2 regions of the Actinomadura sp. NPDC048955 genome follow, and region 2 is predicted to be linked to the other one. Evidence: riboswitches for the same ligand, from Rfam matches in the RefSeq annotation. Region 2 holds a riboswitch; the other holds the start of a gene.

Region 1 (8,151 bases), on a different contig from region 2:
CTCATCGAGCAGATCCCCTTCCGCCTGGCCGTGTTCGACCGCACGACGGCCGTCATCCCGCTCGATCTGGACGTGTTCTACAACGGCATGCTCGTCATCCGCGACCCCGCGGTGGTCAGGGCACTGACCCGGACGCACCACAACTCCTGGACGTCCGGCGACGACCTCGTCCCCGACCGCGAACCGGACCGGCCGCCGGCCCACCTGGCCCCGATCCTGGCCTGCATGCGGGACGGCCTCCCCGACCACGCCGCCGCCACCCGCCTCGGTCTGTCGGCGCGCACCTACGCCCGCCGGGTCAGCGAACTGCTCGCCCTCCTCGGCACCACGAGCCGCTTCCAAGCAGCGATCGTCGCCCAGCGCCGCGGATGGCTCTGAACGTCCCGGCCCGCCGTTCCCGGCGGCGTGGAGGCGTGTGCCACACGTCCGGCGGGGATATCCTGACGCCTTCCCCTGTCCCCTGCCAGATGACACCGCTCCTCGTACGTGACCGGTAGATTGCGGGTCGGCCTCCTTTACCCGGTTTTCACGCTGTGCTTAGCCCGGCCCTGGAAGGGTGGTCACGGTTGTGGTGTCGTCGAACCCGGAGCAAGTGAGGAAACATGTCCGAGGATGACAAGCCCCGGGGCAAGCCGGCGGTCAAGGCGAAGGCGAAGATCCCGAACGCCCAGAGCATCCGCAGCCCCGAGTTCACCCCGCACGGCATCAGCGCCGGCCGCGGCAGCGGGCTGAACCGGCCGTCGGCGCTGACCGCCAAGGAGGCCAAGAAGCGCCGGCTGATGATGATCGCGGGGATCGTGGTCGTCGCGCTCGCGGTCTCCGGCGGGGTGTACTGGTGGGTCAGCCGTCCCGGCCCGAAGGTCGAGGTGACCGGCAAGTTCGCCGCCGAGCCCAAGGTCGAGATCCCGAAGAAGCTGGAGCCGACCAAGACGCTCAAGGTCAGCACCCCGATCAAGGGCGGCGGCCCCGTGGCCGCCGAGGGCGACACCGTCTACGTCCAGTTCGCGACCTACAAGTGGTCGAAGGACAAGGACGAGGAGAACTCGCGGGTGAAGAGCTCCAGCGAGAAGGTCCGCTCCTCCTACGAGGAGGGCCAGCAGCAGCAGGGCGGCGGCGGCCCGATGCACCTCGTCATCGGCAAGAGCGGTCTCAAGGACATCGACAAGAGCCTCGTCGGCAAGTCGGCCGGCAGCCGGCTCGTCATGCAGCTCCCGCCGTCCAAGGAGCTCACCCAGCTGAGCCCGCAGCAGATCACCGACAAGGACGCGATCCTGTTCATCATGGACGTCCAGGCGGTCGTCCCGAAGAGCCAGCAGCCGCAGGGCACCGCGCAGAAGCTGGACGACAAGTCGCTTCCCAAGGTCGAGGACCAGGGCGCCGGCAAGGAGCCCAAGGTGACGGTCCCGGACAAGGACGCGCCCAAGAAGCTCCAGGCCAAGACGCTCGTCGCCGGCAACGGGCCCGCGCTGGCCAAGGGCGACGAGGCGGTCGTCAACTACACCGGCAAGATCTGGAAGTCCGGCGACAAGTTCGACTCCAGCTGGGACAACAAGCAGCCCGCGACGTTCCCGATCGGCCTGGGGCAGACCATCCCGGGATTCGACAAGGGGCTCACCGGCGCGAAGGTCGGCAGCCGCGTGCTGCTCGTCCTGCCGCCGGACGAGGGCTACGGCAAGAAGGGCAGTCCGCCCAAGATCAAGGGCGACGACACCCTGGTCTTCGTGGTGGACATCCTCGCGAAGGTCTACAAGTGAGCTGACCGAGGCGCGGTCGTGCGCGGGAGCGGCGGGGCACCCGGTCGGGTCCCCGCCGCTCGGCTTTTCTCGAAAGACCGCCCACTGCGACATCCGTCACGACAACCGGAGAGGCGGATTGCCCGTCCTCCTTTGGGAGACGCGGATGCGCATTGGGCGGTCGGCGCACGGATTCCCTCAGGTATCGTCTGTAACGCATTAATCACGGGGGGCTTGTGAGCGACAGCGAGAAGATCCCGGAGCGAGAGGAACGCTCCGGGACGGGCCAGGCGGACCGGCACGAAACCGAGGCCGGGGCACCGGCCGGCACGGACGGTCCCGCGACCGCCACGCTGACCGCGGACACCGAATCCGGCGCCGGAGAATCCGCCGGTGACGCCGAATTCGCCGACGAGGGCGACATATCTCGAAACGAAGATAAGGATCGCGAAGAGAGCGGCGACGCGGGCGAGCGTCCCGAATCGCGCGCCGCGGATAACACCGTCGTCGCGGACGACCCCACGACCTCCCCCGATACCGCCGCGGATTCCCCCGCCCCCGCCTCCGACACCGAAGAAGTCATCACGTCCAGCGAGCTCCCCGCACCCACCGGCGCCCCCACCTCCAACGGCGCGAGCCCGACCGGCGACGCCACCGCGACTGACAACCCCGCGGTGCCCAGCGAGGCCCCCGCGTCCAACGGCGCCGTTTCGACCGGCGACGCCACCACGACCGAAGACGCCGCCGCGACCGGCGAAGGCGGCGCCGCCGCTGGGGGCGTCGCGTCCGGCGACGGCGTCGTGGCGGGCGGTGGGGCCGCTTCTGACGAGGTCGGAGCGGCGAACGAGGTCGGTGCGTCCGGCGATGCCACCGCGGTCGATGGTGTCGATGGGGCGGTGACCGGAGATACCAAGAGCATGCCCGCCGCCTCCAAGCGCGACTCGACCCAGCGCGGCTCCCATCCCGGGGGCCCGCCGCCCGGCTCCGGGCCGGGCCAGGGCGGTCGCGGCGGGGGCAAGGGGCCCGGCAAGCCGCGCAGCCGCAGGTCGCGGTTCCTGCGCCGGGCGCTGTTCCTGATCCTCGGCTTCATCGGGTTCTGCATCGTCGCGTTCGGCGTCGCGTACCTGTTCACGCCGGTGCCGTCGGCGCAGGAGCAGGCGATCGCGCAGGGCCCGACGTTCTACTACTCCGACGGCAAGACGCAGATCGCCAAGACCGGGATGAACCGGGACGCGGTCAAGCTCGACAAGATCCCCGAGAGCACCCGGGCCGCGGTGATCGCCGCGGAGAACCGCAGCTTCTACAACGACCCCGGGGTGTCGGTCCAGGGCACGGCGCGGGCGCTGTGGTCCACCGCCACCGGCAAGCAGTTGCAGGGCGGCTCGACGATCACGCAGCAGATGGTCCGCAACTACTACGGCGGCATCGGCAAGGACCGCTCGGTCACCCGCAAGCTCAAGGAGATCATGGTCTCCCTGAAGGTGGGCCGGGAGAAGGACAAGGACTGGATCCTCGAGCAGTACCTCAACACCATCTACTTCGGCCGCGACGCCTACGGGGTGCAGGCCGCCGCGCACGCCTACTACAACAAGGACGTCTCGAAGCTGACGCCCGCGGAGGGCGCCTACCTCGCCGCCGCGATCCAGCAGCCGAGCAACTTCTCCGACCCGACCGGCCCCCGCCGCGCCTACTCCGAGCAGCGCTGGCGCGCGATCGTCGGCAACATGGTCCGGGACGGGGCGCTCACCTCGTCGGAGGCGGCCTCGCTGACCTTCCCGGCCCCCGCCAAGGAGAAGATCACCGACGTCCTCAAGGGCCAGCGCGGCTACATGGTGAACGTGGCCAAGAAGGAGCTCACCGAGCGCCGCGGCTACAGCGAGGACGAGATCAACCGCAGCGGACTGAAGATCACCACGACGTTCGACAAGCGGCTGATGGACGCGATGAAGCAGGCCGTCGCGGCCAACGCCCCGAACGGGATGAGCAAGAAGATCCGCACCGGCGCGGTGTCGGTCGACCCGAAGACCGGGCAGGTGCTCGCCTTCTACGGCGGCCGCGGCTACCTGGAGGAGGCGCTGAGCAGCGCCTTCGGCGACTGGGCGCAGGCCGGGTCGGGGTTCAAGCCGATCGCGCTGGCGGCCGCGCTGGACGACGGCAAGACGCTGTCCACCAGCTACGACGGCAGCTCCCCGCAGTACTTCCACGGCACGCCCATCCGCAACGACAGCAACGAGAACTTCGGAACGGTCAACCTCGTGACCGCCACCGAGCACTCGATCAACACGGCCTACATCAACCTCGGCCAGGACATCGGCAACAAGAAGATCGTCGCGATGGCCGAGAAGATGGGCATCCCCGCCTCGCAGATGAAGCCCGAGCAGCGGGACGCCGCCACCTTCCCGCTCGGCATCGTGTCGCTGCACCCCGTCCAGCAGGCGGGCGTGTACTCGACGTTCGCCTCCGAGGGCGTGCACCGGACGCCGTTCGTGGTGAAGACGGTCACCGACAACGAGAACCACAAGCGCACCTTCACCGAGAAGGGCGAGCGGGCGTTCAGCCAGCAGGTCGCCCGTGACGCCACCTACGCCATGCAGAAGGTCGTGCAGGGCGGCACCGGCACCGGCGCGCAGCTTCCCGACGGACGCGACGTCGCCGGCAAGACGGGCACCACCGACGCGGGCCGCGCGATCTGGTTCAACGGCTTCATCCCGCAGATGGCGACGACGGTCTCGATGTTCCGCAGCGACGGCAAGCCGCTGAACATCCCCGGGTACGGCGCGTACGGCGGGCAGCTGCCCGCGCAGATGTGGCGCTCGTACATGTCGGAGGCGGTGAACATCAAGGGCTACGACCCCGAGTCCTTCGGGGAGCCGTCGATGACGCCCGGCGGCGGCTGGGGCGGGCCGACGCAGGACGCCCCGCCGACCGGCCCGCAGCCGCCGGACACGGGCGGGCCGGTCGAGCCGCCGCCGTCCACGCAGCGGCCCGACGTCCCGACGCCCCCCACCGACCTGCCGACGATCATCCCGCCGCAGCAGCCCGGCGGCGGCGGTGACGGAGGCAACGGCGACGGCGGGACCGGCGGCGACCCCGGAGGCGATCCCGGAGGCGGGACGGGCGACGGGCCGCTCGGCACCGGCGGGTAGCCGGGCCGCTCAGTCGCAGGCCTCGCCGATGGTGGCCGGCGTCTCCCTGATCACGCTGTCGAGCCGGGAGACGTCGCCGTCGCCGACCCCCTGCGCGGCGGCGCGCAGTTCACCCGCCTCAGCCTTCAGCGCCTTGCCCAGGTCGGCGTCGTCGGCCTGCTTCGCGAGCCCGTCGAGGCGCCCGGCGAGCTGCTCGGTCGGCTGCCGCCACCGCTCGGGCTCCGCCGCCGGGACGCCGCGCACCTGGGTGACGTACTGCTGGAACGCCTTCTTCGTGTCGGTGCACACCTGGGCGGAGTTGCCACCGCCCAGCGCCCCGCACCCGCTGAGGGCGCCGAGCACCAGCGCGCCGCCGGCCAGCGTCCGAACCACCCGGTACCGCATCGCACCCTCCCCTTGATCCCCGTTCGGCTCCGCCTATACTTCCGCATGAGGTCATGAGCGCCAGCGCAAAGCCCCGGCTAGCTGGCCGGCAACCCTTCGTCCGCGATGGGGTGCCCCGGGTGAGGACCTGGCCGGACGCGGCACCGCGTTCCGGCAAGCGCGGATCCCGGCGGACGTCCCGGGGTCCCTGACCCCGGAAGGTCCCGGCATGCCCACGCTGCTCGCCCGCTCCCCCATCACTCCTGCTGTGACGCGCCCCGAGGGGGTCCGGGTTCGCCCGCTTCCCCGGGTCATCGGGGCGGACGTCCCGGTTCCGGTGCGGGACGGCCGCCACGTCCCCTACGCCAACTTCGACTACGCGGCCAGCGCGCCCTGCCTGGAGGCGGTGCACGAGGCCGTCACCCGCGCGCTGCCGTACTACAGCAGCGTCCACCGCGGCGCCGGGTACGCGTCCCAGGTCACGACGGCCGCCTACGAGGACGCGCGGGAGACCGTGCGGTCGTTCCTCGGCGCGTGGCGGCGCTCGGCCGTGGTTTTCACGCGCAACACCACCGACTCGATGAACCTGCTCGCGCACGCCGTCCCGGCCGGGACGAGCGTCGTCGTCTTCGAGAGCGAGCACCACGCGTCGCTCCTGCCGTGGAAGCGCGCCGTGCGCCTCCCGGCGCCCGCCACTCCGGCCGAGGCCCTCTCGGCGGCGGACCGCGCGCTGCGCGGGTGCCCGATCGGGTCGCGGCTGCTCGTCGTCACCGCCGCGTCCAACGTCACCGGCGAGCTGTGGCCGATCGAGGAGCTCGCGCACGTCGCGCACCGCAACGGCGCCCGCATCGCGGTCGACGCTGCGCAGCTCGTCCCACACCGCCCCCTCGACATGACCGCTCTGGGACTGGACTACGTCGCGTTCTCCGGGCACAAGCTGTACGCGCCGTTCGGTGCGGGCGTGCTCGCCGGGCGTGCCGACTGGCTGCGCGCCGCCGAGCCCTACCTCAGAGGCGGCGGCGCCAGCGCCTCGGTCGGGGAGACGACCCGGTGGGCCCCGTCCGCAGAGCAGCGGCACGAGGCGGGCTCCCCGAACGTCCTCGGCGCCCTCGCGCTGGCCGCCGCGTGCGAGACGCTGTCCCCGGCCTGGGACGACCTGGCCGCCCGCGAGGAGGCGCTGGTGGAACGGCTGCGGTCGGGACTGGCGGCGCTCCCCCACGTCCGGGAGCTGACGCTGTGGGGCGAGCGGGCGCCGCGCGTCGGAATCGTGTCGTTCACCGTGGACGGCTGGAACGCGCGGGACGTGGCGCTTACGCTGTCCGACGAGCACGGCGTCGGCGTGCGCGACGGGAAGTTCTGCGCCCACCCCTTCGTCCGGCACCTGCTGGGCGAGGACCGGAGCGCGGTCCGCGCGAGCATCGGCATCGGGACGGACGAGGAGCACATCGACCGGCTCCTCACCGCCCTCGCCGCGTTGACTGCGCGCTGACAGCTTCTGACCTGCGAACTCTCGCGCGCAGTCAGATGATTATGCTCTTTGGTCCTGTTCGCCCATGTAGCGTAGGCAGTCGCGCGGGGACGAGCACGCTAGATACAGGGGGTGGCGACCGTGGCCGACGCGTGGCGACCCACGTCGGAACTGGAGCACCGGCTGCAGGAGACCGTACGGGCCGGCGACCAGGAGAGCTACTTCCGCCTCCTCGGGGACGCCGACCTCGTCGTTCCCGTTCCGCCCGAGCTGGTGGACGGCGTCCTCGCGGGGGAGGCGCAGCCGTCCTGGCCCACGCAGGAGGAGGACGGCCGGGTCCACGTCCTGGTCTACACGTCGGCGGCGGCGATGCGGGCGTGCCTCGGGCCGTCCTACCAGCACTTCATGACCGTCCGGTTCGGCGACATCGCCGAGAGCTGGCCGGACAGCCGCTGGTGGCTCGCCGTCGACGCGCCCGCGCGCGGCGTCCCCGCCGCCCTGCCGATCGAGGCGCGGCTGCCGGCCTGGTTCGTCCGGCAGGTCGCCGACGGCGACGGCCGCCCCCCGCAGGTCGGCCGCGCGTCCCCGCCGTGGGAGGAGCTGCGCGACCAGCACCGCGACCTGCCCCGCGAGGCGCCGCGCCCGGAGTTCCAGCCGGCCAACGACGTGGAGCGCGAGCTGCTGCGGGCCGCCTCGAACAACGACCACGACCTGTTCCTGCAGACGCTGGCGGCCACCGACGTGCTGCTGCCCGTCCCGGAGGACATGGACTTCTCGCTGCGTCCGGGACGTCCCGGCTTCCCGTGGCAGACCCGGGAGGTCGACGGCTCCACCGTCGTCCCGGTCTTCACCTCCCCGGAGCGCCTGGCCGAGGCGTCCGGGCCCGGCACCGAGCACATCGCGCTGCCGTTCACCGTCGCGCTGCGCTACTGGCCCGACCACGAGTGGCTGCTCGCCATCAACTCCGGCTCGCCCGCGGGCGGCACCGTTCTCGCGCAGCAGCTCCCCGGCCTCGCGACCTGGGCCGACCAGCGCGCCGCCCAGCGGATGACGGACCGCTTCGAGCCCCAGAACGACATCGAGCAGCGGCTGTTCGACGCCGCCCGACGCCGCGACACCGAGGCCTTCTTCAAGATCCTCCTCGGCGCCCAGGTGCTCGTGCCCGTGGACGCCGAGACCCCGTGGGGCATCGTCCCCGGCGACCCCGAGTTCCCGTGGCGGCCCGTCCGCGTCCACGGCCGGACGTCGATCCAGATCTTCACGTCGCTGAAGTGGATGAACGAGGCGATCGGCTCGTCGCGCTTCATCATGCCGAGCCTCCTGGAGATGGTCACCGCCTGGCCGGACGCCGCGTGGACGCTGGTCCTCAACCCGGGCACGCCCATCGACGCGTCCATGCCGGGCGAGCAGGTCCGCACCCTCAGCGGCCCGCCCGCTCCCC
Region 2 (8,151 bases):
CCGGTCGCGGTTCAGCACCTGGCTGCACGTCGTGGTCGCCAACTCCGCCCGCTCCACCTACCGGTCGCTGAAGCGCCGCTCGGTCGAGCAGGCGGGCGAGCTTCCGCAGCAGCGCCCCGACCCGCGCCGGACGAGCGTCATCGCCGGCTCCCGGGTCGACATCCTGGACGCCATGGAGGATCTGGAGGCCCGCAAGCCCGACCTCATCCAGGCCCTCGTGCTGCGGGACGTCTCGCAGCTGGAGTACGCGGAGATCGCCGAGCAGCTCAAGCTCCCGCTCGGCACGGTCAAGTCCCGCATCCACGAGGCGCGCAAGCAGGTGAGGCAGACGCTCGGGGAGTCCTACACCTGACCCGCCGGCCAAGGGTGAGTAATCGGACGGTAACAGTGGGTGCAGAACCCGGGTCCTGAACTGGGCTTCTGCACCAGCATGCGGTGCATGCCACCAGGACCGGCCCTCCGCCACGATCGTCCGATCTTCATTTTCGGCTGCCCCCGTTCGGGCACGACGCTGCTGCGGCTGATGCTCCACTCGCACGCCCGCATCGCGATTCCGGCGGAGACCCGGTTCGTGCTGCCCGCCTATACGGCGAGGTGCGACTACGGTGACCTCAACGACAGCAAGAACAGGCGGATGCTCGCGGAGTGGATCGTCGGGGAGCGGTCCACCAAGGTGCGGGCGCTCGGCATGGACGCCGACGGGCTCATCGAGGAGATCGCCGACGGCCCGCCGACGCTCGGCTCGGCGATCGGCATCGTCTTCCGCGCCTATGCCCGCCTGCACGGCAAGCCGCGCTGGGGCGACAAGCGCCCGAGCTACTCCCAGCACGTCGGCGCGCTGTTGCGGATGTTTCCCGACGCCCAGTTCGTGCATCTCGTCCGGGACGGCCGCGACTGCGTCGCGTCGCTGATGGAGATGCCCTGGTTCGACGCCGACATCCACCACGCCGTGTCCGCCTGGCGGGAGACGATCGACCGCGGCCGCCGGCTCGCCGAGCGCCTCGGCCCCGACTCCTACTACGAGCTGCAGTACGAGCGGCTCGTCGTCGACCCCACCGACGAGCTGACCCGGCTCTGCGGCTTCCTCGGGGAGGACTTCGACCCCGAGATGATCCACCCGGAGGGCCTCGCGAAGCGGATCGTCCCGATGAGCAAGAAGTGGCACGGACGCACGCGCGACGCCGTCACCACCAACCGCGTCGGCTCGTGGGCCGAGCGCCTCGACGCCTGGGAGATCAGCCTCGCCGAGGCCGCGTTCGGCGAGCGGCTCGCCGAGTACGGCTACGAGCCGAGCGGCCTGCCGAAGCCGTCCGCGGCCCAGCTCGCCCGCTTCACCCGCACCGCCGCCCACCGCCGCATGGCGCAGAGCAAGGCCGCACTGCGCGAACGCTGGAGGCAGCACCACGAGCCGAACCCCGTCGAGTGCCTGCTCGCCACCGAGCGGTCCGCCAGCACCGCCCCCTGACCGGACCCGCGGCGACGCCCGCAGAGCAACACACCGCTCCCTCATCGCGAGGATTTAGGGCCTGTCTCGAAGTCGCCTCAGCCACGCACGCGAACGCGTGACCTGGCCGGTGGAGCGAAGCCGGAGGCGAGCGGAGCCGGGCAGATCGCGAAGCGATGCCGCGTTCGCCCAGGCCAGGTCACGTAGCGAGCCGCCAGGCGAGCGAAGTGGGCCGGGACGTGGAAACACAGCCGCCAGGCGAGCTACGTGGGCCGGGACTGTGAAAATACGACCTAGTCCAGCGCGGCGAGCTGGTCGGCGAACCAGCGCTGCGGGGGCAGAGCGGTCGCGGCGTCGGCGAGGCGGGCGCAGCGCTCGGCCCGCCGGGCGCGCGGCATCAGCAGGGCCTGGCGCAGGGCCTCGGCCGTCTGCGACACGTCGTAGGGGTTGACCATCAGCGCGTCCTCGGACAGTTCCGCGGCCGCGCCCGCCTCTCGCGACAGCACGAGCGCGCAGCCGTGCCGCGACAGGACGGGCCCCTCCTTCGCGACCAGGTTCATCCCGTCCCGGATCGGGTTGACGAGCAGGACGTCGGCCAGGCCGTAGGCGGCGAGGGAGCGCGGGTAGTCGTCGTTCACCTGGAGGATCAGCGGGTCCCAGTCGGCCGTGCCGAACTCGTCGGTGATCTGCTCGGCCATGCGGCGGACGGCCTCGGTGTACTCCCGGTACTCGGGCAGGTCGTAGCGGGACGGGTAGGCGAACGCCAGGTGCACGACGCGGCCGCGCAGCTCGGGATGGTTGACGAGCAGCTCCCGGTACGCGGCGAGCCCGCGCACGATGTTCTTGGACAGCTCCGTCCGGTCGATCCGCACGATGAGCTGGCGGTCGCCCACCTGCTCGCGCAGCGCCCGGGCCCGTTCGACGACGTCCTGCTCGGCGGCCCGCCGGCGCAGCGCCGTCCCGTCCACCCCGAGACCGTGCACGCCCACGCGCGTGGTGTGACCCGAGCAGGAGACGGTGCGGGCCGCGCGGTCGACGCGGGCGCCCGGCAGCAGCTCGCAGCAGTCCAGGAAGGCCGACGCCCACCGCTCGGTGAGGAAGCCGGCGTGGTCGGCGCCGAGGATGCCGAGAAGGACCTGCGCGCCGATGTCGTCCGGGAGCAGCCTGAAGTACTCCGGCGGGGCCCAGGGGGTATGGGAGAAGTGCACGATCTTCAGGTCGGGACGCCGGTCGCGCAGCATCCGGGGGGCCAGCGACAGGTGGTAGTCCTGGACCGCCGCCTTCGCGCCCTGGGCGGCGTCCCGCGCGAGCGCGTCCGCGAAGGCCGCGTTGTACGCCTCGTAGGACTGCCAGTCGCGCCGGGAGCGGGCGTCGAAGTGCGGGCTGCGCGGTGTGTCGTACAACAGGTGGTGGACGAACCACAGCGTCGAGTTGGCGACGCCGTTGTAGGCGCGGTCGAACGTGGCCGCCGGGATGTCGAGCATCCGCACCGCGGCCCCGCCGGTCTCGTATCCGGCGAGGTCGAGACGTCCGTCCGGGGAACGGCGCGCGGCCGTGCGGTCGGCCTCGCCGAGGCTCGCGCACACCCAGAGAACGTCCGCGTCGCCGCCGGTCGGTGCCCGCTCCGTCCCGGCCGGGCGCGGCGGGCCCGGGTCGCGCGGGGCGCCCGTGACGGCGGCGAGGCCCGACACGAGTCCGCCGCCGCCGCGCCGCATGGTGAGCTCGCCGTCCTCCGACAGCGAGAACGACACCGGCCCCCGGTTCGAGGCCACCAGCACTTGGCTCATAGGGGAAGGGTCTCAGTTGCGGCGCGGGCGCATCACAGTGACCCGCGAGGTGACCGGCATCGCCCGCGCTTCTGCCCGTTCCGCCCGATTAGTCATCCGCCCTGGGGGTATCCGGCGGCAATGAGCAAGTCCGAGACGACGAAAACGGTGCTCGTCGCCGGTGCAGCGAACCTCATCCTCGCGATCACGAAGCTGTTCGCCGGCCTGCTGGCCGGGTCCAGCGCCATGCTCGCGGAGAGCGCGCACTCGGTGGCGGACACCCTCAACCAGGGCTTTCTCTACACCTCGATCCGGCGCAGCGAGCGGCCCCCCGACCGGCGCCACCCCTTCGGATACGGCAACGAGCGGTACGTGTGGTCGCTGCTCGCCGCGTTCGGCATCTTCGTGGCCGGCGCCGGGTTCTCGATCTTCGAGGGCGTCCTGACCATGACCGGCCACGGCGGCGGCGGGACGACGGTGTGGCTCGCCTACGCCGTCCTCGGCCTCGGCGCGGTGCTGGAGGGGGCGTCCTGGATCCGTGCCTTCTACCAGGCGAAGAAGGAGACGCGCGACAGCGACCGCGACCTCGTCGAGCACGTCCGCAAGTCGCCCGACGTGACGTTCAAGACCGCGCTGTTCGAGGACACCGCGGCGATGATCGGCCTCGCCCTCGCCGCCGGCGGGCTCGCGATGCGCCAGATCACCGGCTCGGAGTTCTGGGACGGGCTCGCGTCCGCCCTCATCGGAGTGCTCCTGGTCGTGCTCGCCTTCTCGATCGGCCGGGAGAGCATGCGCCTGCTCATCGGCCAGGCGGCCGACCCCGCCGAGCAGCGCAGGATCCGCGCCGAGATCTGCTCCGCGCCCGGCGTGACCGGCGTGGACGAGCTGCTCACCATGCACTTCGGCCCCGAGCAGATCCTCGTCGCGGCGAAGGTGCACTTCTCCGACGACATCAGCGCCGACGAGGCCGAGGACGTCGCCGGCGAGATCGACCGGCGGCTCCGCGAGAGCGTCCCGACCGTCCGCCACGTGTTCCTCGACCCGACCCAGCGGGTGATCAAGACCACCGCCGGGTAACGTCTCACTCGCTGGACCCACCTGTCTGGCATCCGGTCAGTTGATGTAAAGTCACGCATACGAGCTCAAAGCGCTCGTTGATCGACAACTTCATAACGCTCATCCAGAGGGGTGGAGGGACCGGCCCTGCGAAGCCCCGGCAACCACCTGGCTGTGGCGCGTCGCGATCCTGCGAGGCCGGCCGGGAGATGGTGCCAACTCCGGCCTGCGACCAAGGTGGCGCAGGGAAGATGGGGAGAAAGGCCTCGCCCTCATGGCACTCACGCCTGCCACAGACCTCGGACCGGCTACCGCTCTCGTCTGCCGCGAATGCGGCTCGTCCCGCGACCTCGGGCCCCACTACGCCTGCGAGGAGTGTTTCGGCCCACTGGAGATCGCCTACGACTTCGACGGCGTCACCCGGGAGGCGATCGAGTCCGGGCCGCGCAACATCTGGCGCTACCGCGGGCTGCTGCCCGTCCCGCCGAACGTCGCCGACACCCCGAACACCGAGCCGGGCCTGACCCGCCTCGTCCGCGCCGACAACCTCGCGGAGAGCCTCGGCCTGCAGAGCCTGTGGGTGAAGGACGACAGCGGCAATCCGACCCACTCGTTCAAGGACCGCGTCGTCGCCGTCGCGCTCGCCGCCGCCCGCGAGCTGGGGTTCAAGGTGCTGGCCTGCCCGTCCACCGGGAACCTCGCCAACGCCGTCGCCGCCGCGGCGGCCCGCGCCGGGATACGCAGCGCGGTGTTCGTCCCGTCGAACCTGGAGTCCCAGAAGATCATCACGACGGCCGTGTACGGCGGGACGTTCGTGACGGTCGACGGGAACTACGACGACGTGAACCGGCTCGCGTCCGAGATCGCCGGTGAGCGGGAGGACTGGGCGTTCGTCAACGTCAACGTCCGCCCCTACTACGCCGAGGGCTCCAAGACGCTCGGCTACGAGATCGCCGAGCAGCTCGGCTGGCGGCTGCCGGACCAGATCGTCGTGCCGGTCGCGTCCGGCTCCCAGCTCACCAAGATCGACAAGGCGTTCCAGGAGCTGATCAAGCTGGGGCTGGTCGAGGACCGGCCGTACCGCGTCTTCGGCGCGCAGGCCGCCGGGTGCGACCCGGTCGCCGCCGCGTTCAAGGCGGGCCACGACGTCGTCCGCCCGGTGAAGCCCGACACGATCGCCAAGTCCCTCGCCATCGGCAACCCCGCCGACGGCCCCTACGTCCTGGACGTCGCCCGCCGCACCGGCGGCGCCGTCGAGGACGTCACCGACGAGCAGGTCGTCGAGGGCATCCGGCTCCTGGCCCGCACCGAGGGCATCTTCGGCGAGACGGCCGGCGGCGTCACCGTCGCGACCCTCCGCAAGCTCGTCGAGGCCGGCACCCTCGACCCGGGCGCCGAGACCGTGATCATCAACTCCGGGGACGGCCTGAAGACCCTGGACGCCGTCGCCCCGGTCGTCGCGCCGTCGGCGAACATCGCCCCGTCCCTGGAGGCGTTCCGCGCCGCGGGCCTCGCCTGAGAACGAAGGAGCAGCATGAGCAGCGTGTCCGTCCGTATCCCGACGATCCTGCGGACCTACACCGGTGGCGAGTCCGAGGTGAAGGCCGAGGGCGCGACCCTGCGCGCGGTCGTCGCCGACCTCGAGGCCAGCTACTCCGGCATCTCCGGCCGCATCCTGGACGACGCCGGCAAGATCCGCCGTTTCGTGAACGTCTATGTCGGTGACGAGGACGTCCGGTTCGCCGAGGGCCTCGACACCCCGACGCCCGAAGGCGCCCAGATCTCGATCATCCCCGCGGTGGCGGGCGGCTGACGCCCGTCTCGTCCCGCAAGCCCCGGCACGTCCACCGTGCCGGGGCTTTTCCTTTCAGAACTGGCCGATTCCCCATTCTCTGGAACGTCAATGGCCCGGTGGATACCGGATTGGGTGACTGTTCTTCCCGTCCGGCTCAACGGGCATGGAGAAAGCTTTAGCGAGCGCCCGTTTCGCGGCTTCGATCTTGATCACCGCCACTCCGTCACTTGGGTTTCTCGCTGGCCGCGCCCTGGAAGATTGATCCCGGAGTGGCGTTCCCTGGAGCGCCGATCGGCATACGAGAGTGAGGAAAGGCATGAAGCGCATTTTGCGCACGATGGCCGTGACCGGGATAACGATGGGAGCGGCCGTCCTCGCGGCTCCCTCGGCCATGGCCGACATCAACTTCTACGCGGTGGAGAAGGCGTACGTGGGGCACAACGGCCCCACGTACATCAGTGAGAAGGGTCCGGGCGACCTGATCTACACCGACATCACCAAGTCGCCCAAGGCGGCGCCGGTGATCGGGAACAAGCCGGTGAAGACCGGTGACATCACCACGAAACTCCACGGCGGGAAGCACAACACGGCCGTGACCGGCGTCGAGGGCTCCGAGCAGGAGGCCACCAAGGTCGCCCTCGCCAAGGCCGCCGAGCACGAGGCCGCCGAGCAGCAGGCCGCTCCTCAGCAGGCTGCTGCTCCTCAGCAGGAGTCTCTGCAGGCCGCCCCGGAGCAGGGCGCCCAGCAGGCCGCGCCGGAGCAGGGTGCCGAGCAGGCCGCTCCTCAGCAGGGCGAGCAGCAGGCTGCTCCCCAGCAGGAGGCCCAGCCGAACGCCCCGCAGCAGGACGCGGAGCAGGCGGCTCCTCAGCAGGACGCGCAGCAGGCCGCGCCGGAGCAGGGTGCCGAGCAGGCCGCTCCTCAGCAGGACGCGCAGCAGGCCGCGCCGGAGCAGGGTGCCGAGCAGGCCGCCCCGCAGCAGGAGGCCCAGCAGGCCGCGCCGGAGCAGCAGCAGGCCGACGCCAACGCCCCGCAGGCCGGGCAGCGGCTGGCCACCACGGGGGACCACCCCAAGCCGGTGCACATCCACGCGGTCGAGAAGTCGATCGTCGGCCAGAACGGCCCCGTCGCCAACAGCGAGAACGGCTCGGGCGACGCGATCTTCACGAACCTCAGCGGTTCGCCCCGCTCGAACGTCTACGCCGGCAACAGCGCGACGATGACCGGCCCGATCAGCACCAAGCTCCACGGCGGCAAGCACAACACCGTGATCAACGCGGTCGCGGGCCCCGAGCAGGAGTCCACCAAGAAGTGAACCGCGGCTCATAGCAGAGCACCGCAGCACCACGGCCGCTCCGGCCCGGTCACGCATCGAAGCCGGAGCGGCCGCCCAATGTCCGGACCCGTTTGCGGCGGCCCTTTGCCCGGGAACGAAAGAACATCCTCACCATTCGCCATACTCCGCAGAAGCGGCCCAACGGGCCGTGGTGACCCCGGTGCATCGGGCCGCCGCAAACGTCAAAGCATCGACCGAACCGACACCAACGATCCGTGTCGAATATGCGCCGCGAAAGCGGCGGCGACGGGCGGTTGCCGGTGCAAGGGCAGCCGACATGGACGGCGTGCCGGCACCGGCCCTCACCGGGTGGTGAGACCTCGGTAGCCCCCTGACCCCCGTCAGCCCACCGCTTCCCCGGCCCGGCGTCGGCCGGATGACGGCCTCGTGAACACCCCCGACGGGCGACCGGCCCGCTACGCCACCGGCGAATTTCGGGTCGGCCCGTGCCACGTGAGGCGCGCCCACCGGCCCGCCGCGAGAGGACTTCCTGGACGTTCCGCCGCTGGTCAGGGCGGGGCAGGGCGGCTGGGGGAGACACCCGTGGGCGAGGATGTGTGGCGCTTGCACTCGACGGGGTAGAGTGCTAAACAAACATTGGCACTCTGCTGTGGAGAGTGACAACTTCACACAGTCATGGGTCGGGGCGATGAGGCCTCAGGCCGGCGGCGGAATGGAAGTCGTCGGCGGGGCCGTCCGTCGCGGGCGTCGGCTCGATCCGTCTAAGCCACCTTGTTCCGGGAGGACTGGAGCCTAT

What was found. Region 2 has a riboswitch for S-adenosylmethionine ahead of thrC (threonine synthase). Riboswitches for the same ligand answer to the same signal wherever they lie in the genome.
Region 1: another riboswitch for S-adenosylmethionine. It lies ahead of AB0C84_RS07785 (aminotransferase class V-fold PLP-dependent enzyme); the one in region 2 lies ahead of thrC (threonine synthase).

What each region holds. Positions count from the first base shown of each region.
Region 1 covers NZ_JBEZJI010000005.1:184,779-192,929, reverse strand. The annotation lists gene AB0C84_RS07805 (hypothetical protein) at 1-378, shown strand, start outside; gene AB0C84_RS07800 (FKBP-type peptidyl-prolyl cis-trans isomerase) at 603-1,754, shown strand; gene AB0C84_RS07795 (transglycosylase domain-containing protein) at 1,970-4,879, shown strand; gene AB0C84_RS07790 (hypothetical protein) at 4,889-5,263, opposite strand; SAM riboswitch class IV at 5,313-5,429, shown strand; gene AB0C84_RS07785 (aminotransferase class V-fold PLP-dependent enzyme) at 5,472-6,731, shown strand; gene AB0C84_RS07780 (SseB family protein) at 6,843-8,151, shown strand, end outside.
Region 2 covers NZ_JBEZJI010000028.1:9,476-17,626, reverse strand. The annotation lists gene AB0C84_RS25080 (RNA polymerase sigma factor) at 1-352, shown strand, start outside; gene AB0C84_RS25075 (sulfotransferase) at 440-1,465, shown strand; gene AB0C84_RS25070 (trehalose-6-phosphate synthase) at 1,738-3,231, opposite strand; gene AB0C84_RS25065 (cation diffusion facilitator family transporter) at 3,352-4,287, shown strand; SAM riboswitch class I at 4,384-4,524, shown strand; gene thrC (threonine synthase) at 4,541-5,785, shown strand; gene AB0C84_RS25055 (MoaD/ThiS family protein) at 5,801-6,079, shown strand; gene AB0C84_RS25050 (hypothetical protein) at 6,378-7,373, shown strand; partial or broken gene AB0C84_RS25045 (TCP-1/cpn60 chaperonin family protein) at 8,150-8,151, shown strand, end outside.